Regions from separate parts of the Lysinibacillus sp. GW247-5R2A genome, predicted to be linked through region 1. Evidence: riboswitches for the same ligand, from Rfam matches in the RefSeq annotation. Region 1 holds a riboswitch; each other region holds the start of a gene.

Region 1 (8,251 bases):
CAGAGGGTGTATTTGATTTTGCCATTCAAGTAATCGATTAAAATATTTTTAAATTTTATGTAACTTATTGCAACATCAACCGTCTACCTCATTAGTAGAATACAAAAAACTAAAGCAAGCTAGTAACATTCACTTTTCACAAAAGGACCAGGATTCACTTATTTCGTGACTTCCTGGTCTTTTTGTGCGGGTAATCCTATTTTTTACGAAAAAATACGACAAATAATGAAACCTTTTAGCTGTTTATTCGTATTCATAAATGAATCTAAAGCTAAGCAATATTAAATTAGTAAGATTCACTTTCACTTAAAAGGCTAGAGCTTACATAATTTATGTAGGTATCTAGTCTTTTTTTTGTTAGTTTCCTGCTTGCAAAATTATAGGACATGAGTAACTCCTGCCCGAAAAAACATAAATTCCTACCAAAAATTGAATGGAAAATATTTTAACTTGTTCCACGCCTCAACTTAGCGTAGTATTAATACGAATCAAAACTAAGTAAATTAGTAAGATTCACTTTCACAATAAAACCAGGCGCTCTTCTATGAGGAGCATCTGGTTTTTTGTTTTATCTGAGATTTTCAGAGAATTACTTTATGAGACAATCTAGCCCTCTATTACCACTATTCAGTATTTGGCAGGCATCATGCAACTGTAGCGATGCTGCCCCAAAATATAAAGCAGAGAAATGTGCTAATGGGACACATATAATCACGCAGATAAACGCTTATTTTTTCTCTGCCACCATCATTAAAAACATAGGTCTTCGTAGTTCATCTTGCATACCTGGAATAGTTTGTAGCATTTCCTCAGATGGCATAGGTTCCTTCACAGCACGTATTGTAAATCCAACCTGTATTAGATCATTCATATAAGTGGATAATGTACGGTGATATTTAATGACATTTTCAGTAAGGAAGGTTGTTTCGCGCATGCCTTCTGTTTGATAATGGTCCACTGGCCAATGCAGTCGGTTTCCTTGTTCATCATTGTACCAATCCTGTTCATGACGGGATGTGAAAATAGGGTGCTCCACTGAAAAAACGAACGATCCGCCAGGTTTTAAATAGGTATAAACCTTTTTGCATAGTGCTTCAAAGTTTTGTAAATAGTGAATAGCTAGGGAACTTAATACAACATCAAATTGAGAAGCGGAAAACTGAATGTCCTCAATCGGTATTTTCAAATAGGAAATAAAAGGATCATCCGTTTTTTCCTCAGCTTTTTCCAGCATTTTTTCAGATATATCTACACCAATCACTGATTTTGCCTGTTGTGCGCGCGCATATCGACAATGCCACCCAAAACCACATCCTAAATCAAGCACATGTTTATGTTTCAAATCAGGTAAAAGTGTTTTTAATACATGCCACTCTCCAGCAGCGTCCAGCCCTTGAACAGAACGGGGCATTTTTTCGTAAGCAGAAAAGAATTGCATATCATCATATTTATTTTGCTTCATCGTGTAAACATCTCCTATAGATTAAGATAGCCTCCTACATACGCTTGGTGACCTAGGAGGCTAGCTATCTTCTTCTAACCATGGTTGTCACCCCTATAATAGCTTTTCAAAACCATTCAAGAATACATAAACAGTAAAGTACAAAAAGAGATATCCTGAAATAAATGAAACTATTTGCATAAGCCTTTTCCCCATTATTTTACCACCGATGCTACTTAAATATGAAAGGATTAGCCCCCGAAAAGATTGAAGCGATAATACATCCAAAGAAGAAGAGAAGTATGCCTTCAGTTGCTGAATGTCCAATAGTTATACCTACTATACTTCCACCAACCGCTGCGAACCAACCGATTGCAGTCGGTGCAGAAACTACTAGCCAAACACCAATCGGTTGATGTATAGTGGTGGATTTTCTGAGTGAACTGAATTTGACAGATGATTGTTTGTATGGGTATTATTGGATTTTGAAAGTTGTATCTATCAATATTGAAATCGTGATATTTTTAGAGGTCACTATGGAGGATAAAAAGAGAATGAATCAATCAAAAAAATTAATCGGTCTTATAGTCATTGTGTTTTTTTGTGCATTTGTTAGTTTTACCCTGTATAGATGGGTTCGTTTCGGAATAATTGATGGGGGTTCTATAATAATTAGCTTTATTTCCTTATCCTTTTTGTTCAATTGGCTGAATTCGGGTAATCATAATGGTATTAAAGAAGATAAAGATGAACTAGATAAACATATTGAAGCACACAGTGCCAAGATTGGCTATTATGTTTTAATGATCGTAGCTTGTTTAATTTTACTTGTGTCAGAGGGTGTATCCAATTTAAATGACATGAAAAATTATCCCTTGATTTTTGTTGTTGGGCTTACATTTGTCATCACACCCATCATAGAATTTGTTTATTCAAAAAAGCTTAGATAACTGTAAGTATTCGTTCAAGCAAAAAGGGGGAATCGTTTTGTTAAAAACAGTACAAATTATTTTATCAATAATAGGCATCACGCTTTCCATTTACGGATTTATGACACATGATTATCGGCTAAACTTTTTAATGATCCTTTTTCTAGGTTTATTTATGTTAACATTAGGAATTAATGAATTTCGGAGAGAGAGAAAATTATATGGTTGGTTTTTAGTCGGGGTATTTATATTTTCGGTCTATGTGTCCATTCAAAGCTTCGTATTCGTATAAAAAGTTGAATTTCACACTTAATAATAACGCTAGGGATTTTTTACAATTAAAAACATGTTGCAATTATGGATGTTTTATTTTAGTATTTTAATATTGTGTCAAAAATATAATATTTTTTCTTCTTATCAAGAGAGATGGAGGGACTGGCCCGATGAAATCTCGGCAGCGGAACTATTAAGTTACTGTGCCAAATCCAGCAAGCAATGTTCTTGATAGATAAGAGGAGCGTTTTAACTATAAGGCCTCTTCTTGTTATTTCAAGATGAGGTCTTTTTTATGGTGAAAAAATAAAAAGTATGGCCGATTTTTAATTTTTGGAGGTAGACAATGAAGAAAGAGAATCCATGGGCGCTAATCCCATTTGTTATTTTTATGATTTTATTTATTGGTTCAGGGATTATAATGGGTGATTTTTATGCCTTTCCTGTCATTGTAGCCATCAGCATTTCGGGTGCTGTAGCTCTAGCCATGAATCGAAAAGAATCGTTTTCCCGCAAGGTTGATATTTTTTGCCAAGGTGCCGGAAATTTAAATGTCATGCTGATGGTTATTATTTTTCTATTAGCAGGGGCATTTTCTGAGGTAGCGAAGGGGATGGGTGCTGTAGATTCCACTGTTAACTTTGCTTTATCGGTTATACCGCAAAACCTGCTTGTCGTAGGCTTATTCATCATTGCCTGCTTCATCTCTCTATCTATGGGTACATCAGTGGGGACAATTGTCGCGCTGGCGCCAATTGGGGTTGGGATAAGCGATCTTACGGAGCTACCTATTGCTTTAGTGATGGCAGCGGTTGTAGGCGGTTCGATGTTTGGTGATAATTTATCTTTTATTTCAGATACTACTATTACCGCCGTTCGTTCACAAGGCGCGCAAATGAAGGATAAATTTAAGGTCAATTTTTGGATTGTATTGCCGGCAGCTTTTATTACAAGTATTATTTTAGGGTTTATGACATCCGGGGGGACAGCCCAAGTAGAGCATCTAAGCTATAATTGGATAAAAATTATTCCCTATGTTTTAGTTATTATTTTAGCGTTATCTGGAATGAATGTTTTCCTCGTTCTTGCATTAGGGATTGTTCTCGCCGGTGCTGTTGGCTTAGCAGATGGCAGCTATCACATAATGAGCCTTATACAAAAGATTGGTGAAGGAATGGAAGGGATGTATGAAATCGCCTTTCTGGCTATATTAATAGCTGGAATGGTGGAGGTTATTAAATTTAATGGGGGAATTGACTTTTTACTCCGTCTTGTAACGAGCAGGATTAAATCGCAGAAGGGTGCTGAATTTGGTATAGCTGGTCTTGTGGGTCTAACTAATTTATCTACGGCCAATAATACAATTGCTATCCTAATTGCGGGACCGCTTGCCAAAAATATTGCTGACCAGTATGAGATTGAGCCGAGAAAGTCCGCAAGTATTTTAGATATTTTTTCCTGTACAGTCCAAGGTCTTCTCCCATACGGAGCCCAATTCCTTGTAGCCGCAAGCGTAGCCAAAATTTCGCCAGTGAGTATCTTGCCGTACTCTTTCTACCCAATTCTTATTGGTATTTGTGGTATGATAGCGATATTCATTGGGTATCCGAAAAAAAAGAAAGCCTAAACCTTACATTCAGACAGTAGATAAAAGCTATCGAGTAGTTTGATATGCTCCCTATTAGGTAGACAGATTAAAAAATAAAATCTGTTTATCTAAGGGGAGCATTTTTTGGTGGTGAAGTTAATATCCACTCCAGATTGGAACGAAGGGCGGGGAGCAACTCGACCCCGCCCATGGAAAGCTGGAAATCAACGGCTTTACTTTATTTTAAAGTTAATAAATTTCAATAAGAACCAGACAATAAACGCTAATAGTATTAGGTGAAGAATAATAGTAGTGGTCTACTTTTTTAGGGGGATAGGGGATAGCTCATTCAAAATGGGGGAGCCCCTTACAGTCGAACATAAAAGAGCCCAGCTGCTCAATTAATTGGAGCCTGGGCTTTGCTTAAGTATTTGGAACGAGCTATTACTTTCTTGCCTGAATTAAAGTAAACCAATCGTTGTCGTTGAACTTGCCAGAAACATTGTATATAGGCTGATAGAAGCCTTTTGTATCATACATATACGAAAGCTCAATCGATTCAATCTCAATTTGGTCTCCTTTTTTTATAATTAGGTCTTCCTCCTGTACGAGTGCGTTATACTTTATTTGAGGGAAATCGCCTTCCTTTATTCGTTCATATATTTCTGCAGGAGACAGTATGTTTATCTCTCGTATAAATTGATTTTCATGAAGACTGTAGGTTAATGAATAAATGTGACCATCCGGTTTCAGGCCAAGACTGACATCTCCAGTCCAGTAATCTTTAGTTACATTAGGACGGTCTGGTAAGGTCCATTCAAATTCACCATTCTCCTGTACAGTTAATTCTGCATCGTGAGGTAGTATAGAAAGTTCATCCATCAATGACTTCGCCTTTTCTTCTTGCTCTACAGCTGAAGTTTGCTCCGGCGTATAATTATTCTCGGTTAACCACCATTGTCCCTCTGAATGATTTGTAATCAATGTATACGCGATCCCATTTTTATCTTCCACTAGCGTTTCGTCATTGTCCGTGGTATCAGATGCATTCATCTCTGATAATCCTAATTTCTGCTGTAATAGGTCTTGTACATCATCCTCTTGAATGATTTTTTTATAGACAGGAGCAACGATGGGTGCTGCGCTTAATTCCAATGATGTGGATACGTGAACATCTGACATTTTTGATTTTGTATAAGCGTTTATTGCTAGATGACCAAATTCCTGTTGGGCGTAGACAATGTTCATAACGATAAAAATTAAGCCCATCAACAGAGGTATGGCAAGGCTTCCAATCAGAGTTTTCACCTTTACCTTTTTGCTAAGGGCAATAGAAGCGATAAGTTTGTATAATTGGTAGCCAATAATACCGCCAAGTGAGTTATTGATTAAATCATCAAGCTCGAAAATCCCCGCTCCTGAAAGTGCCTGATACGTTTCGATGGAGGCTGTTGCACCTACCACTACTAGAAGAAGCCACTTAAACTCTTTACATTTAGCCATAAATAAAGGTGAAAATATTCCTAATGGCACAAACATCAAAATATTAAATAGACAATTCTGAAGATCGCGTAAAGAGTATTTTTTCCACGCGTCTATATAACCACTGAATGGCTGAAGGTTCAACTGCATGAAATGCGAAGTGCCACGACCAATCACTGTTAGCTCCAAAACAAAGACAATATATCCGATAAAAATTGCGCCAAGCAGAAGCTTCTTTACAGGAATTTGTTTTTGGTGATTGGATCGTCGTCTTTGATAATAAAAGAAATAAAGTCCAATTAGTAAAAATTCAAGGCCAATAATTATGATGACGGGCAGCATCAAAATTTTGATGTTGCTCATGATTTCAGTAATTCCCAAGGTGTGATGCTCCTTTTTCTGATGATGATTTTCAAATCTATATGCCAGATGAGAGAATTCCCAGTAATGTCGACCTTCATTATTGTAAATGGAAATTATTAATAATTAGAGAGAATATTTATGAAGATTTCTTAAGAAAAGGGAAAGCCCAAGCACGCAATTATTTTGTGCTTGGGCAGTTAACTTGTTCGTATCATTAGATAATAAATTGGATTGTTCATAAGGATTTTGATCGTTCTTTAATGTATAAATAAAAATACAATAATAGGGATTATTAATGAGGGTAGAAGATTTAAGGTATTGCATTTTTTTATGCCTAAAATACTTAAACCGGATGCTAATATCAATATACCTCCTATAATCGTCAATTCATTTAGAAGATCAGTATTGATGGAATTCTCCATTAAACTAGCTATTAAATAAATGGAACCTTGCCATAGAAATAATACAATACCTGCAACAGCTATCCCAATACCAAATGTAGTGGCTAAAACAATCGAAGTGATGCCATCCAATATGCCGTTTGTGAGCAGATATGTATAATCTTGCTTTAATGCAGCCTCTATAGGACCTAGTATAGATAATGATCCAATACAAAATAATAAAATCGCAGTCGATAATCCTTCAGCTAAATTCCCCTTAGAGTATTTATTCACTAAAGCATTAAATTTTGATTCTAAATTAAGTTTTTGACCTAATAATCCGCCTATAGCTAGACTGACAATAAAAAGTACCGGATATTTACTGGAAGGTAAATGTTGAACTAGAGCATTTATTCCTAATCCCATCGCTGCTAATCCCATGGCCTGCATGAGGATTTGATGGTATTCATCTTTTATCCCATTTTTAAAAATACTTCCAATGATGCTTCCGACTATAATCATCATTGTATTAAATATCGTTCCTAGCATAATTCATTCTCCTTAAAAAATTGTCCTTACGTAAAAAAATAAACCCTCCGGTAAGGGGAGGGTCAATACTTTATTGGTATTTGTATTTCTGTCAAATAATCTTCTTTACTTCCTGAAATGTAATGGTCAATTATGGTTCTTTCAATGGAATCTCCAATCACTTGGAAACCTTGATCTTTAATAAAATTCAGTAAGGATTTATAATGTACGTGAGAATGATTATGATTGCCGTTAAAATAAATACAGGCATATTTTCCTTCAGGAAGCGTGGCCAATAAAGGACTTTGACTATCCTCCTCCTCGACTAAAATAAATATCGAATTGTATTCATGAAACTGGTTATTTAATAGATGGTGACTACTTACAGTTAGGCCAACGCCTCCAATAAATATAGAAGAATTCATATTCGACAAATTTTCTAATTGTCGCAGAGAAACTTCCAGTTGAGGCTCGGAACTGATTTTTTCCATTAATCGCACGATTCTTCGCTCTTGTTTTTCCATTATGAATGGGACTCCCAATGCCTTTATCTCTCGTGCCACTTTAATATCCTTAATTCGATCTTGGAACCTGCGATTAATTCGTTCCAGTTCTTGAATTTTTTTTTCGGTTAATCGTTTCTGTTCCTCTAAGAGATGCAAAAAGTCTTCGATATCCCTGTGTTCTAAGTGTCCTTTAATTTCCTTTAATGAAAAACCTAATTCCTTCAAATAATTTATAGTATTTAATTGCTCGAATTGTTCTGTGGAATAGTATCTATAGCCGTTGTTTTTATCCGTATGCATAGGCTTTAATAAATCAATTTCATCATAATATCGAAGGGTTTTTATAGTTGTTTTATGGAGCTTAGCCATTTCTCCAATTGAAAATCTATTCTTCATGTATATCTTCCTTTAAAAAATGTCCTATTATCATTATAGTACTTGATTTTGTCCATGAGCCCAATAAAAATGAGGTATTTTACGAGAGCATTGATATGCTGACAAAAAAGAAGCAGAGTGGGGACATACGTGAATGTATTTTAGAAATTGCCCATAGATGTTTAAAAGAACCGTAGTTGGATGAGATGCAGCGTCCAATTACGGTTCTATCTGTTAATGATATAAAATGATTGTCACTAGCATGAATCAAAAGTTTTAGGTGATACTATTCATTGCTTAATTTTTATCTTTCATGGTCCAATCATTGTGCATGATGTCTTGAAGAACATTTTTTAGTTGTATAAATTGCTGCTCTGAAATATTCG
Region 2 (8,251 bases), on a different contig from region 1:
TTTGGTAAAAATCCACCCTGCTCTACTAGATTTGTTAGACCGACAGCGTTAAAGTCTGGGGCTATACCAAAAATAATGAATGCGCCTAAACCTAAAAAAACTACTATACTTGCAACCTTAATAAGAGAGAACCAATATTCAAATTCGCCAAAGGCTTTTACAGAAAGAACATTTGTTAAAGTAAGTGCTACGGTTAAAAGTAAACTTAAGAGCCATAAAGGAATTCCGTCATACCAATATTGAATAATGGCCGCTGCCGCTGTTGCCTCTAATGCAATAGCTATGACCCAGAAAAACCAATATAGCCAGCCAATCATAAAGCCTGCCCATGGACCAATTGCTTCATGGGCATAATGTGCAAACGACCCACTCGTTGGATTGACCGCCGCCATCTCACCTAACATACGCATCACTAAAATGACAATAATTCCTGCAAATATATACGATAAAATTGCTCCTGGACCCGCCAGGTTAATGACTGAGCCACTGCCCATAAATAAGCCAGCCCCAATTACACCCGCTATCGCGATCATCGTCATATGCCGTTTCTTTAATCCTCTTTGTAAATGCGTTTGTTGCTCCATATCTGTCACCTCTTTTATTAGATTGGATTATCGCTTACAAAAATCTTACATGTTTCATATCATTGAAGTAATAGACAAACTGTAAATTTCTATACAATTGTTTTAAACATAATGTAAAATAGACTAAATATTCTTAAAATATAATTCCACCTAAATTTACAGCTATTTAGTAACACGAAAGAGAAATAATAGATATAAAAAAACGTTGAAGATGTTTCAAAAGGAGGAGCTGTATTGAGCCAATTCCAACTTAAGGTACTGCATGTGTTAGAAAATAAATACTTTCAGAATGCAGAGGTAGTTGCAGGTCACGAGGGGCTATTAAGAATCGTTAAGTGGGCACATGTCCTTGAAATAGTCCATGTAGATAATTTTTTAGTTGGAGAAGAGCTGGTGTTAACAACGGGGATCAGTCTTCAACATGGCATCGAAGATTTTATGACGTTTATTAAATCTTTAATCGATAAAAATTGTGCTGCTCTTTGTATTGAGTATGGCTCTTCTATTCAAGCCGTTCCAGAAGCAATACTTGCCATTGCAAATCGTCATCAGTTTCCGATTATTGTTTTTCATGAAGCCGTACCTTTTGTTCGCATTACACAGGATTTACATAGTCAAATTATTAATCAGCAATATTTAATGGTTTCGACACTCGAATCCTACTCACAAACTTTAAATAAAAATACGGTCTTAGGACAAAACACGGATGACATTTTACAAAATATGTATACCGAATTGAAAACACAAATTATGTTTTCCATTAAGGGACGGGAACCTATCTTTTATCCCAACATGACAAAAAGGAACCGTCAGCAATTATTAGCTTTGAATAAATATGCTCAGCCATTTAAACATGAGCCCATCTTTATTTTTGATCAACATTATGCAGATTTAACGATTTTTCGTGAAGATGGTTTATTTTCAGAGTTTGAATTATTAATATTAGACCGTACAGCAACAGCATTAGCACAATTATTAATGCGAGAGTTTTATATTGAGGAGAAAAAGAATATTGAGGACGCTTCGATTTTAGCTGATTGGATCGACCAAAAGCTGAACAAGGAGGAAATCTATAAATTTATCGTCTCTCACTATACCAACTATTCACAATCTAGTGGGGCTGTCTTTATTTTGGCCACTCCCAATACAGTAATGAAAGCGCAGGAGGATATTGTCTATAGTAAACTTTATTATCGTAATCTCTTTGAACAGCATGGCTTTATTCCCTTTTTATTCGAAAGAAAAAGCTATGTTATTTTTATTTTACTTCATACAAAAGATTGTCGAGCGATTCGTGAAATATTAAATAGCATCTTTACCTCACTGCCCAAAACTGAATTTTATAAAAAACAGCAAACTCAAGGGTTTCAAATAGCGGTTGGTAAAGTTGTAGCTGATGTGCAAGAAATCTCCAAAAGCTATCAAACTGCATTAGAAACATTATATATTTGCCGCAAAGTGCAAACTTCCTCGTTCTTTTATGATGATTTGCATTTGTATCATTTAATCTATAAATTACAAATGCAGGTGAATTTAAAGGAAGTTATACATGATTATTTACAGCCAGTTATTGAGTATGATGAAAAATATAACAGCAAGCTTCTTGAAACATTACAAGTCTATTTACAATCAAACGGCTCCAAGCAGCAAACGGCTAACCAACTGTTTATCGTTCGTCAAACACTATATCACCGTTTAAAAAAGCTTGAAAGTTTACTCGGGGAAAATTTCATGAAGGGTCATAATCGCATTACACTGGAATTTATGCTTCTTGCAAACTCCTTAATTGATGACAAGAGTTAAAAATAGGCACGTTCAAGAGGCCTCTCCCCTTTAACGTGCCATCTCATTATCCTTTCACCACAACATCTTGATAAAGTCCTGGTCGACGATCATCGTATACAGGAATTCTTCCACGTACTTCATCAACTATGGAGAAATCCACATCAATTACTGCTACTTCCTCGTCTTCAGCACCAACCCAAAGTACTTCACCCCACGGCTGAATAATCATCGATTGCCCATTAAAGTTTTCTACTTTTCTCGAAATACGGTTAACTGCTATCACAAAGCATTGGTTTTCAATCGCTCGCGCCTGCAGCAATGTTTTCCAATGATCAATTCTAGGCTTCGGCCATTGAGCTGGAACAAAAAGCACCTTCGCTCCTTGCAGGGCATGCGCACGTAACCATTCAGGGAAACGAATATCATAACAAATGACACCAGCCGCCTCAATGTGTCCTAGCGCGAATCGATTCATATCATCTCCAGCTTCTAAGTAAAGATGCTCGTCCATTAAACGGAAAAGATGCGCCTTGCTATATTCCCCAACAAGTAATCCATTGTTATCAAATGTATACATCGTATTGTAAAACTTGTCATCCTTTTTTATCGAAACGGAGCCACCGACAATATGTACACTAAGTTCCTTCGCTAAGTTAGCTAAAAATGCCTTTGTACGCTCACCGTTAACGTCCGCCAATTCTGCTAGCTTTTCTAGTGCGTAGCCGGTATTCCACATTTCCGGTAACACAATAATTTCCGCCCCTAGTTTTGCAGCTTCACGAATCTTGTCCTCTGCCCGTGTAAAATTTTCTTCTACTTTGCCGAAGCCAACGTTTAACTGAATACAACCGATTTTCATATTCATTCCTCCTCTAGACAATTAACAAAAAAAGTACTACTATTTGCTTCATATTCTTCAATAATAATTATTATATTCTGAAAAAGGTGATCATGCATGGAATTCTCTAAAAAACTACAGCAATTACCCACTCAATTTTTTGCGGCGCTTGTCCAAAAAGTAAACAATGCCTTGGAAGAAGGTCGTGATGTAATTAATCTCGGGCAAGGAAATCCCGACCAACCTACGCCTACTCATATCATTCAAGCATTGCAGGAAGCAGCTGAAAATCCTCAAAACCACAAGTATTCGCCTTTTCGTGGTATCGCTGAATTACGTCAAGCGGCTGCCGACTTTTATAAACGGGAATATGATGTGGAGATTGATCCTCACACTGAAGTAGCCATTCTTGGTGGCACAAAGATTGGTCTTGTTGAGCTACCTTTGGCTGTGTTAAATCCAGGCGATACAATGCTATTACCAGACCCGGGCTATCCAGACTACTTATCTGGTGTTGTATTAGGTGATGTTAATTTTGAAGTAATGCCACTTTTTGCTGAGAATAATTTCTTACCTGATTATGATGCCCTACCTAAAGAAGTTATAGAAAAAGCCAAGTTACTTTACTTAAATTACCCAAATAATCCAACGGGTGGTACAGCTACACTTGAATTTTTTGAAGAAACCATTCGTTTTGCTAAGGAGCATAATATCATCGTATCACATGATTTTGCTTATGGTGCGATTGGATTTGATGGCAATAAACCTATTAGTTTCTTACAGGCCAACGGTGCAAAAGAAGTTGGAATCGAAATGTACACATTATCAAAGACTTATAATATGGCAGGTTGGCGTATAGGCTTTGCTGTTGGTAATGCTGATTTGATTGCCGCGATTAATCTTATTCAAGATCATTTGTTTTGTAGTCAATTTCCTGCTATTCAGCAAGCAGCAGCTGTTGCACTGACATCTTCACAGGAATGTGCAGATGAGCTAAGAGCTACCTATGAGCGTCGTCGAAATGTTCTAATCGAAGAAGCTCATAGAATTGGCTGGCAAGTAACGGCACCAAGGGGCTCCTTCTTTGCCTGGCTCCCTGTCCCATTAGGTTTTACTAGCGAACAATTTGCCGATATTTTGCTTGACAAAGCTGATATTGCGGTAGCCGCAGGAAATGGCTTTGGCCAATATGGGGAAGGCTATGTGCGTATTGGCTTGCTTGTAAGCGAGGAACGGTTACGAGAAGCCATGCATAGAATTGAGCAATTAAAATTATTCTAACATGGAACAAAATGGAGTCCTGTAGCTTTCAGTAGCTAGAGGACTTACTATTTTTCAATTTTCCTTGGAAGATCTAACCCATGTTCTAATGGATAAAATTGTACATGACCTGTTTCATCATCCAACTGACGGATATGCTGAATGCCTTGAACTTCTGCCAGTACTACATCTGCTGTTATGACGATATTTCCGCCCTTTATAAAATGACCGCCAGAAACCACTCCCCATTGATCGCTCATGGAACCATGGAAATGCGTTTCATATTGTGCATCACGCTTACAAACAACTCCTGAACCTTGGATAAACTCGAGTGGCCCCTCTTTCTCAACCACATCACTAAATCGAACTTTAATGTGGGAAGTTTCATCAGGTACTAAATAAACAAAGCTACTTTTTTGAAAACTACCAATACAACTAATAATGGTTGCTGATTCAATTTTATTCTCTTCACAAAGTGCCTCAATTCCTTCAATGATGTCTGTTCCCATGAGAAGACGAGCACTAATCACCTTACCAAATGAACCTATGCCATACTTAACTCTAACGGACAATCTTCTCCCTCCTTCGCAACAAAATATTATAACAATATAAAAAATTTTAAAAATATTTATTGACTTACTATACCCTATAAATTATATTAGTTCTATCGGAAATACAAAAATATAATATGAATCTCTTATCAAGAGTAGCTGAGGGACTGGCCCTATGAAGCTCGGCAACCTCCTTTTTATGAAGGAAGGTGCTAAATCCTGCAAACGAAATTCGTTTGATAGATAAGAGAGGACTTTTTTTCATGAGCCTCTCTTAATTTGTAAGAGAGTTTTTTTTATTTTCAAAAACCGATAAAACAATTTTTGGAGGTAGTTTTCATGAAGAAGAAAAATAAATTTTTAGTAGGTTTAGCAAGTCTTACATTAGTCGCAGCACTAGCGGGCTGTGGCTCTAAAGAAGATAGCAAAGGAAAAGGCGAAGCTATCGATGAAAATAAAATTGTTGTGGGTGTCACTTCAGGACCTCATGAGCAAATTGCAGAGATAGCTGCTAAAGTTGCAAAGGAAAAAGGTCTAGAAGTAGAACTAAAATCATTTTCTGATTATGTTTTACCAAATACATCCTTAGCAGAAGGAGATCTTGATGCAAACAGCTATCAGCATAAACCTTTCCTCGATACATTTAATAAAGATCACGATACAGATTTAGTACCGGTTGGCAAAACAATTTTAAATCCAATGGGTATATACTCTGAAAAATATAAATCATTGGATGATGTTCCTGAAGGTGCAACATTTGGCTTACCGAATGACCCAACAAATGGAGCGCGTGCTCTCTTTGTTTTACAAGAGGCAGGCTATATTAAATTAAAAGATGGAGCGGACTTAACAGCATCTGTTCGTGACGTGGAAGAAAACAAAAAGAATTTAAAATTCATAGAATTAGAAGCTGCACAAATTCCTAAGCAGCTTGGTGAAGTAGATGTAGCTGCTATAAATACTAACTTTGCGCTGGAAGCTGGCATTAACCCGCAAGAGGACTCTATTCTTTTAGAATCTACTGACTCTCCATATGTGAACTACATTGTCGTTCGTGCAGAAAATGAAAACGACCCAACGATTAAAAAGTTCATTGAGGCTTATCAATCTGATGAAGTGCGTCAATTCATTGAAGAGGAATTCAAAGGTTCTGTAATCCCTAGCTGGTAATACGTGCGATAAGCTAAAGAATCTGCCCAATTTCCACTATGGAAACCGCGCAGATTCTTGCTTTTTAGAAGTTAAGAAAGGAGCAATCAATCTGATGATTCAATTACAAAATATTTCAAAAGAATATAAGACAAAAAAAGGCAGTATTAAGGCAGTGGATGGAATCAATCTTCATGTAAAAAAAGGGCAAATTCATGGTGTAATTGGGTATAGTGGTGCCGGTAAAAGCACGCTGATTCGTTGTGTTAATTTACTAGAGCGTCCTTCAGCAGGCAAAGTCTTAATTGACAATGTGGATATTACTACCCTTTCACTTCATGACTTACGTCAAACACGACAAAAGATTGGTATGATTTTTCAACATTTTAATCTCTTAAAGACAGCGACAGTTTATAACAATATTGCAGTTCCCTTAAAGCTACTTGGTTATAACGAAACAGAAGTCAAAAATCGTGTGGCTAAATATGCGGAAATTGTAGGTTTAACAGAAAAGCTAGATAGCTACCCTAATCAGCTTTCAGGTGGACAAAAGCAACGTGTCGCTATTGCACGCGCTCTAGCGCAAGAGCCGGAAATTTTACTTAGTGATGAAGCAACAAGTGCGCTTGATCCTGAGACTACAGAGGCCATTCTTGAACTATTGTTAAAAATTAATCGTGAATTAGGAATTACAATCCTACTGATTACACATGAAATGAATGTCATTCAGAAAATTTGTGATGAGGTATCTGTGCTAGAGGCAGGGAAAGTAGTTGAATTTGGTACGGCTATTGAGCTCTTTGCAAAACCACAACACCCTACTACCAGAAAGTTCTTAAGTACCATTTCACAACGTAACTTAACTCCTTCTCTTATTGAGCAGTTAAATGTTTCAGGTAGCGTCATTCGTTTAACATTTCTTGGAGAAAGTACTGGTAAGCCGTTATTGGCTGAAGTCAGCAAAGTATATGATGTACAACCAAACATTTTAACAGCCAATATTATTGAATTAAAAAACGGCATTGTTGGTAATATTGTGGTGCATTTAAACGGAGAGCCCAACATTGTTCAAAAGGCGTTAACCTATTTTGCAGAGAATGGCGTTACTGTGGAAGAGTTAGGAGGAGAGATCCATGAATAATTTCTTTAATGAATGGTCAGAGGTTATTGGCAAAGCAATTATCGAAACATTTCAAATGGTCGGAATTTCATTATTCTTTTCGATTCTAATCGGTATACCTTTAGGACTTTTAATTGTTTTAACACGACCTGGTCAATCCTTTGAAAATAAATTTTTCTATCAATTTTTTAATTTAGTTATCAATATTATCCGTTCAGTCCCATTCATCATCTTACTATTCTTCATTTTACCTTTTACAAAGGTTATCGTCGGTACAACGATTGGCGTGAAAGGCGTTATTGTTCCGCTTGTAGTTTATACCGCTCCTTATATTGCACGACTGATGGAGTCAGCGCTTTTAGAAGTTGATTCGGGCGTTGTCGAAGCCTACACCGCTATGGGTATTAAACGTCGCCATATCATCTGGCATGTATTATTACGCGAAGCACGCCCATCCATTATTTTAGGCTTAACGATCGCTACAATTGGATTGATTGGCGCAACAGCAATGGCAGGAATGGTTGGTGCTGGCGGATTAGGCGACCTAGCTTACCGTTATGGTCATTTACGCTATGAGGTAGATGTCATGTATGCAACGGTGTTTATTTTAATCATCCTTGTACAAAGCATACAATCCATAGGTAACCGCATTTCAGCCAAATTGAAGAAAGACTAGGAGGAGGATATCCATGTCAACTGAGATTTATGTAGAGAAAAACGGCTATATCGCAACGCTAGTGTTAAACCGTCCTGACAAACGAAATTCTTTATCGAGAGCAATGTTCCAAGCAATTATAGACGAGCTAGAACAGCTACGTACAAATACGTCTATCAAGCTATTAATTGTGCGCGGTGTCAATGAAGTCGCCTTTTCCTCGGGTGCTGATATTAGTGAATTTTTAGATATTCGTTATGCTGCGGATAATGCTAAGGCCTATAATGATCTAGCTTTAAAGGCCATTGA
Region 3 (8,251 bases), on a different contig from region 1:
ACAATTCTGCCATCGGATATGCAGCCATATAGCCATACATACTATTCGCTTTTCATCCTTATTAGTGGTAACGGAACACTTAAGACAAATCATGAAACTATCCACCTTATGAAAGAAAAATGTGTGATTATCCCACCTAATAGCCATGTCGAAATTCACACTGCCGATGAGCCTCTCTGCTTGTACCAATTGACATTTAACACGATTTATCTTAGTGAATCCCATGCCCCTACTAGTCTCTTTACAAGTGTTAGAGAACTACGTCTCCTGCCCTTTTCTCAATGCAATAGACTATTAGAAGCTATTTACCTGTGTCGCCAAGCAAAGGATGAACACACTATTTTTGAGCAGCATGTTCGTTTCCAAGAATTGATGCTATTTATTTTTGAACAAAACCAACCAAAACCTATACTACAAAATGATCGTCAATCTGTAGAGCAATCCATCCAATATTTGCACAAACACTTTGGTAGGGATTGGACTGTTGAACAGTTAGCAGAACTGGCAGATGTTCCAAGATGGAGTTACTCTCGTATTTTTAAAGATATTACGGGGCAGATTCCTCTTCATTATTTAAATAGTATACGTATTGAAAAAGCCAAACAATTATTAATGACAACTAATGATCGTGTATTTGAAATTAGTCAGTCCATTGGCTTTAATAACGAATATTATTTCAACCGTCGTTTTAAAGAGCATGTAGGTATTTCCCCAGGACAATACCGACGAAGTCAAAGCAATAATGTACGTGTATTCGCACCGTTCTTAGAGGACTTTTTTGTAGCTTTAGGGATTACACCCATTGCCCAATTCAGTCATTCCAAGTGGGGCAAACAAGACTATTTAGGTTTACAGGATGTGCCCGATATCGATGTTCAGTACGGAGAAGTGGATCGTCTCTTTCACTATAAACCAACTTTAATTATGTTAGATGCTGGTATAGAACGTTGGGAAGCTTGTCTTCATTTAAATAAGCTAGCCCCAATCTGTCACCTAGACCACCCTGGGGAGGACTGGCAATCGACTCTCTTTAAAATTGCTGACTTAACAGGAAAAACTGCTATGATGCAAGGTATTATCACGGAATATGAGGATAAGGTACAGAAGGCTCGACAAATTCTCGGTAAATCCGTATACGGGCAAAGTGTGGCATTTCTTCGTATTTCAGCGATTGGCATTACGCTGTATGCCGGCCCTGAATGCGGTTATACAGGGCCAATCCTATACCGCGACTTAGGCTTAACGCCTCATCCATTAGTATGGAAAATACCGCTTAATCAGCGTAAAGCTCATCTGACATCCGATCAGCTGCTACAATTAGACGCGGATCATTTATTCATCACCTTCGACAAGCAGCACTCCATTTATGAGCATGAAGAGCGTACTATTTTAAAATCTTCCATGTGGAAAAACCTAAGTGCAGTTAAAAGCAGCTGTGTTTATGAGGTCGATTTTTTAACGTGGATGAATTATGGAATCCTATCACATAGCAAAAAAATAGATGATGTTTTAAATGTTCTTGGCTAAAGAATAAAGGAAGCTTGCTATAGCTTCCTTTTTTTGTTTGTGTAGCATATTATGTTGTACACTCCTGTACAGGAACATCTTTATCCAAACACCTAAAAAGATCATGATACATAAGATAAGATATCAGCTTTTGGATAGGAGGAATTGAATTGTATTATAATCCTTATCCGTATTTTGTTCACCCCTACCATTACCCAATACCGTCAACGGCCCATCACCTTGTAGCTAGACCCTTTTCTCAACATTTAGCAATGCCGACCAGTAATAGTCCCTTTCCCTCTATTGATACACAAAAATTAATATCCTCAGCTACGCGGATAAAGGCGATTATGCAACAAGCACAATTACTTACGGATAAAATTGATAGTTCTCAGCAATTTGCCCATGATTTAAAAAATGCTGCACAACTTTCAAATAAAACAGAGGTCGAAAAATTGATTACATCCACAGGCATCACTACAAAATTCGAAACCAACTATACACCAGATAATTTTAGAATACAGCTTATGGATAGTGACTGCTGTAGAGTAACGTTAATTTTGAATTGGTAAATAAAAATCTTAACCCTGTAATCCTATCAAAGTTGTAAACTATAAAAATATATGCTAAAGTATTTGTACTATGATTTCTGAAAATTCTTATATTCTATTTCTTATCAAGAGAGACGGAGGGATCGGCCCGATGAAGTCTCAGCAACCAGCTCTATCAGTATGGTGCTAATTCCTTTTGGCAAAATCTAAGCCTGAAAGATGAGAAGACGAACTACCCACGTATGATTCAGGGAGTCCTCTTCTATAGAGGACTCTTTTTTATTTACCATTACTTTTAGAAAGCAGGAAATTAAATGTCTAATGAACTTTTACAAGCATTGCACTTACTAAAATCAAAACAATGGGTCGATTTGACACATACCTTCGGCCCACATTCACCTCATTTTTTCATGTTTGAGGATGCTAAATTTGAAACATTATTCTCGCATGATGACGGTTTTTTCGCACAGCAATTTACTTTCCCCGGACAATATGGAACACATATTGACCCACCGATTCACTTTGTAAGAGATACTCGTTTTCTAGAAGAACTAGAGCTAAAGGAGCTCGTTCTCCCGCTTATCGTTATTGATAAATCACAAGAGGCTACTAGTAATCATGACTTTACGCTCAGTGTCCAAGATATTCTAGAATTCGAGGCACAACATGGACAAATAGAAGAAGGTACTTTTGTGGCACTGCGAACAGATTGGAGTAAGCGTTGGCCCGATAAAGAAGCATTCAATAATAAAGATGTGGATGGCCATCATCATCTTCCAGGCTGGGGCTTGGAGGCATTACAATTTTTATTCAAGGAACGTAAAGTTAGTGCAATCGGTCATGAAACTTTTGATACCGATTCTGCTACTGATTTTCGTCAAAGCGGCAAATTGGATGGAGAATATTTTGTCCTTGATCAAGACACCTATCAAATTGAGCTTATGACTAATTTGGATAAGCTTCCTCCAAAAGGGGCTATTATTTTTAATATTGTACCTAAGCCTGAAAAAGCATCTGGATTCCCTGTTCGATCATTTGCCATTTTGCCATAACAAAAAGTCGGTACGAATCCTACCGACTTTTACTTTTGTACGTTTCTTTTTTTCAATAAATAATAAACGATTAACATGACAAGGACAAACAGTAGGATGACATAAATACTGTAATGAGATAAATAGTAACCAACGAATCGCCACTTCTCCCCTAATACTTTTCCTAATGTTATAAATGTGAACGTCCAAATAAATGCTCCTGTATAAGCAAAGAATGCGAATTTCTTATAGGGATAATTATTAATAGCCGCAATATAGGCTGTCAGATGGCGTACACCTGGAATAAAATAGCCAACTATTAATAAAAAAGGACCTACTTTCGTAAACATTTTTTTAGTAAAATCAATTTTTTGCTCAGTTATATGAAACCTTGGCCCATATCTCTGCAAGAGCGGTAAGCCAAATCGGTGGCCTATATAGTAGCTTAAAGTAATACCTCCCATGGCGCCAATCAGGGCGCTTACTAACGCTGGGATATGTTCAAGACTATCTCGATAAACGCTATAGCCTACATAAGTTAAAAATACTTCATCAGGAAGTGGCAACCCAACAATGCCTCCAATTAGGATCACAATGATGCCAAAATACCCGTAATGTTCAATTAGAGATTGCACATGTTGCGCCATTTTCCAACCACCTAACACCTTTTCTATACAGTCATAACCGTATCCCTAAAAAATTGCTCAAGCAAATATGTCGTTAAATAATGTGAAGCTGACGTAAAGCAAAATCTATGCCACCTTCAATGGATTTCTTTGTAACATAATCTGCAACATTTTTTAGAGCTTGGCTCCCATTTCCCATGGCAACCCCTAGGCCAACCTGCTCTAGCATATCTATATCATTCTCTCCATCTCCAAAAGCTATTGCATCCTTAGAATTAATTTCAAAATAATCTAGCACAGCCTTTACAGCTATCGACTTGGACACATCCTGCTGTAAGACATTCACAATATAAGGATGCCATCGTTGCCGTAATATATTCGATAATTGACAAGCTAATCTTTTTTCAGCCTGTTTATCTGCATAAAGACACATAAGAAAAACCTCTTCTTCTATAATACTGTCATTTCTAACGGGAAAATCATCTAAAGACAATGTCTCTTGCATCGCGCTTAAGGCTAATGGATTTTGAATAGCATTCATCGTAAGTTGTTCTGTAAAAAATGTTAAGGGATGCTGTTGTTGCTGTGCAAATGCTTGAACATCTTGAACAATGCCCTTATCAATCGGAATTTTATGTATGACAACATCCTTGTGCTTCACATATGCTCCATTTGCTGTAATGAAGGTTTCAATTCCCAAACTTTTCAGCTCTTCACACATGGACAATGGCCTTCCTGTCGCTGCCACTAGATGAATCCCCTTATCCTGTAGTAGGTGAATGGCCTGCCTTGTACTTTCTTCCACAGCGCCATTCTCATAATTGATCAGAGTACCGTCCACATCAAAAAAGACTATTTTATATGTCATATCCTCCATCCTTTCACACCAAACTTTTGAACTATACGATTCGAATTATCTATAAAATAAATTGTATATAATTCGACAAAAGTTGCTCGAACTATATAACTTACTTTAAGTACACCGATAAATACTATTACAAGCTTATTTCTAATGATATTTAACTAAAAATGTAAGGATTATTTTTAATTTAATAATTCTAAAGGAGTATACCAAAGAACACAGAATTGTTAAAATGGTAGATAATGAATTAAATACATTGAACGATTATTGATTGCGTATAAATAGAACAAAAGAAATAATAATTTTAGAGCATGCAAAGGAGTTGATTCTTATGGCATTTAACATCTACTACTATGAAAGTAGCGTAGATTGCAAATTTTGCAAAAAGCATTTTACAACGTATAAAGTGCGCCCAAATCGATATAAAATTGTCGAGGAACAAACAGATTTCATGCCCGTCTATAATGGTCTAAACCCTTTGCTGTATGAAGTTGCTGTGTGCCCACATTGTGGCTTTGCTTTCCATAAATCCATGACGCGGACATACGGACCTTTCATGCAGCTCATTGATGAACTATACATTAAAGAGCTGCAGAAACCTATGAATATCTGTCAGGAACGTACAATCGATGATGCCATTATAAGCTTTAAGCTCGCCTACCTAGTATCTCGCGCATCAATGGAAGAATCGCTTTTGATGGCAAATTTCGCATTAAAAATTGCCTGGTTATATCGTTTAAAAAACGACGAAGAATCTGAAAAACGCTACCTTTTTGCCGCTAGAGATTTTTACAGTAAATCATTTGCCTCTAACCAGGAAGGTGGAGAGCGAATTCAATTTTTACATGCCGAACTAAGCCTCCGACTTGGTGATATGACAGAAGCTAAAAAAGGATTTTCTAGATTAATTGCCGATAAGAATGTCTCGCCAAAATATCGGAAGCTAGCACGTAATCGTTGGGAAAATTATAAATATGATGAACAACCTATAACCGTTAAAGAAAGCATGAATTGATGTGACGAGGAGAGGACTAGTTATGTTGCTATTTCAAAAAAAGATAGATGTGAGAGAAGAGGATATTTTTTCAGAGCTACATCATTTTTTATTAAGAAAAAATAATCGTTATTTAACAAACGAAGAGGTTGTGACGTTGACAGGTGTCTCGTCTGAGCTGCTATATAAATGGGTCAAAGCCGGAAAGTTAAAAAATTCAATTTTCCCAAATTTAGGCGCACCTTGTGAAAGATGTGGACAAATTACTCAAGCAAAAATTTGCGTAAGCTGCTCCTCCTCTATTATTGGTACCTTAAATCAAGAGGAAAAGGATCGGGCATGGTTTAACCAAATTCAACGTAACCACGTTAGAGCTAGTACGTATCATTATAAATAGCTATTGGGCATCTCCATTTAAATGGGGATGCTTTTTTTAACAATCCATTCAAATTTAAACAAAATTTAAACAAACTCCTCCTATGCTTTAAACTTTGCCCCCTATACTTAGGATCAATATAAAGAAAAGGGCGGATTTTCAATGAAACAGTATAGAAAACGGAAGGCTTTATTAAGTACAGCACTGACAAGTTTAATCATATTCAGTGGCATAACTAGTGCTTCAGCTGCTGCACCTGCGATAAAAGAGCAGGAAAAATACGGAGTGGTTCAACAAGCTAGGACTACTACTGAAACATTAGAGGATTGGAAAAAATGGGTGAATGATCATGCTTACAGCTTGACTTCCATTCAGCCAGAACCAGCTAGTTCGAAAAAAATCCCTTCTACTAAATTTGAGGACCTAGCAATGCTAAAGCCATTATTACATGATAAACGTATTGTCTTTTTAGGTGAAAGCTCTCATGGGGTCGCACAGTTTAATCTCGCTAAAACTCGTTTAATACAATTTTTACATCAAGAAATGGGTTACAATGTTTTAGCCTTCGAAAGTGGTCTGGGCGATGTCATGAATGCCCAAGGAAAAATTGATAAACAAGCTGCATTACAAACGATGAAGGATGCTATTTTTGGAGTATGGTGGACCAAAGAAACATTGCCTCTTTTTGAATACGCAAAAACAACTCAAGCTACAGAGAAACCTCTTGTTCTAGCAGGCTTTGATATTCAACAGCAAGGGGCATTTACGAATGGGGATTGGTTGCAAAATCCTCAATTAGCTCAGCAATTCAGTGACGCGGAAAAGCAACTCGCAGAATGGAGCTCTAGCAAAGATTTAAAAGGCTACCAGAAAGAGAAAACAGCTATTATTAACGTTTATAAACAAGTAAAATCACTAGTTCAGACGAAAGAAAAGGAGCTTCAAAAGGCTTATCCGAATGAACTTCAAATAGTAAAACTGATGGAGCGCACCTTAGCGGATCGTATCCGTTTGGCAGACGAATATGTAGAGCTAACAATTCAATCCAATATCGAGATGGAGCAAAATAAATATGAATCGTTTTTAACAACAATGGAATGGCGTGATCAGGCGATGATGGAGAACTTACTTTGGCTAGCTGAAGAAGTTTATCCAACAGAAAAGTTTATTGTTTGGGCGCATAATGACCATATTCGTAAGGCTCAATCAGATGTAATGGGCTCCCCATATCCAGTTAAATTGATGGGTGAACGTTTACCAGACATCTACAAAAAATATAGCTATGTATTAGGTCTATATATGACGAGTGGAGAAACTGCTAATAATATGGGCGAGACGATGCCCGTGTTACCACCAATAAAAGGATCTATCGAAGATATTGTTTCCTCAGCCAACAAGCCTTACACATTCATTGATTTACGTAATCGTCAAAATGAACGTGGTAACTCATGGATGTTTGAACCTCGCCTATCCTATAGCTGGGGAGTAATACAAGAAAGCCTTGTTCCACGCGATCAATATGATGGCATTCTTTTAATTGATAAGGTGACTAAACCAACCTATGTAAAATAATCTTTATAATATAGCAAACTAGTATCCTAGTTTGCTATTACTTTCTAAGTATCCATTGATATCGTTTCCCACTCTTCGTTTTGATGACCGATCAACCAGAATAAGGCTCTACGTCTTTCCATAACAATACTTTCATTCATTCCAACAGGAGCCGGTCGTTCTTGTATACGACTATCTACGCACGCCCAGTGTAATCTGAATATCTTGTCGGCTTCATCCATTATTTCTTTCTGACTACGCATCATAATTTGAAGATAAAATTGCTCAAACGTTTCGCAGTTAGAAATAACTTGAATAGCGTACTCACAATCACATACTTCATCAGGGAAATCAAGCTCTTTAACAAATCCCAGTACCCAAATCAGTATCCAATAAGCTTCATATTGCCATGAAATATTAATGGCTTCTTGTGCATTTGGTTGTTGATCATATAAAAAGGCCCTTTCATTGTATGTTAGATTTGCCTCCACTTCATATTTATGCAACATATTGATAAAAAAATCTCTTGATTCTTCAATATTTTCTCCTTGTGCCACATCACAAGCAAATTGAATAACAATTAGTAAAGCTACAGCTCTCCTAGCAATATCCTCTTTGGCTTTAAGCTGACAAGCTCCAATTGGCGGAAGTTGCGGGAGTGAATCTGTGTATGGAATACCGTTTTCTTTTAAATACGCTATCGTTTTATTCTTTCTTTGATGACCTTCTTCCGATGTCGCCTCTTGTCCCCTCA

What was found. Region 1 has a riboswitch for S-adenosylmethionine ahead of AC07YC_RS05570 (Na+/H+ antiporter NhaC family protein). Riboswitches for the same ligand answer to the same signal wherever they lie in the genome.
Region 2: linked by a shared signal. The riboswitch ahead of AC07YC_RS18660 (MetQ/NlpA family ABC transporter substrate-binding protein) and the one ahead of AC07YC_RS05570 (Na+/H+ antiporter NhaC family protein) in region 1 are both predicted to bind S-adenosylmethionine.
Region 3: linked by a shared signal. The riboswitch ahead of AC07YC_RS13960 (cyclase family protein) and the one ahead of AC07YC_RS05570 (Na+/H+ antiporter NhaC family protein) in region 1 are both predicted to bind S-adenosylmethionine.

What each region holds. Positions count from the first base shown of each region.
Region 1 is NZ_JBWKZL010000002.1:365,966-374,216, reverse strand. Features, by position in the region: gene AC07YC_RS05590 (hypothetical protein) at 1-41, shown strand, start outside; gene AC07YC_RS05585 (class I SAM-dependent methyltransferase) at 728-1,462, opposite strand; gene AC07YC_RS05580 (DUF2178 domain-containing protein) at 1,996-2,391, shown strand; gene AC07YC_RS05575 (DUF3953 domain-containing protein) at 2,429-2,662, shown strand; SAM riboswitch class I at 2,782-2,885, shown strand; gene AC07YC_RS05570 (Na+/H+ antiporter NhaC family protein) at 2,990-4,270, shown strand; gene AC07YC_RS05565 (VanZ family protein) at 4,676-6,076, opposite strand; gene AC07YC_RS05560 (DUF554 domain-containing protein) at 6,334-7,005, opposite strand; gene AC07YC_RS05555 (MerR family transcriptional regulator) at 7,068-7,886, opposite strand; gene AC07YC_RS05550 (MarR family winged helix-turn-helix transcriptional regulator) at 8,163-8,251, opposite strand, start outside.
Region 2 is NZ_JBWKZL010000013.1:8,227-16,477, reverse strand. Features, by position in the region: gene AC07YC_RS18685 (amino acid permease) at 1-584, opposite strand, end outside; gene AC07YC_RS18680 (PucR family transcriptional regulator) at 819-2,387, shown strand; gene AC07YC_RS18675 (carbon-nitrogen family hydrolase) at 2,434-3,228, opposite strand; gene AC07YC_RS18670 (pyridoxal phosphate-dependent aminotransferase) at 3,325-4,488, shown strand; gene AC07YC_RS18665 (PPC domain-containing DNA-binding protein) at 4,536-5,039, opposite strand; SAM riboswitch class I at 5,162-5,268, shown strand; gene AC07YC_RS18660 (MetQ/NlpA family ABC transporter substrate-binding protein) at 5,358-6,188, shown strand; gene AC07YC_RS18655 (methionine ABC transporter ATP-binding protein) at 6,283-7,308, shown strand; gene AC07YC_RS18650 (methionine ABC transporter permease) at 7,301-7,963, shown strand; gene AC07YC_RS18645 (enoyl-CoA hydratase/isomerase family protein) at 7,977-8,251, shown strand, end outside.
Region 3 is NZ_JBWKZL010000008.1:180,357-188,607, forward strand. Features, by position in the region: gene AC07YC_RS13950 (helix-turn-helix domain-containing protein) at 1-1,527, shown strand, start outside; gene AC07YC_RS13955 (YuzC family spore coat inner layer protein) at 1,677-2,078, shown strand; SAM riboswitch class I at 2,177-2,283, shown strand; gene AC07YC_RS13960 (cyclase family protein) at 2,372-3,109, shown strand; gene AC07YC_RS13965 (DedA family protein) at 3,139-3,735, opposite strand; gene AC07YC_RS13970 (Cof-type HAD-IIB family hydrolase) at 3,809-4,582, opposite strand; gene AC07YC_RS13975 (DUF2225 domain-containing protein) at 4,908-5,591, shown strand; gene AC07YC_RS13980 (hypothetical protein) at 5,614-5,967, shown strand; gene AC07YC_RS13985 (erythromycin esterase family protein) at 6,109-7,518, shown strand; gene AC07YC_RS13990 (DUF4272 domain-containing protein) at 7,563-8,251, opposite strand, start outside.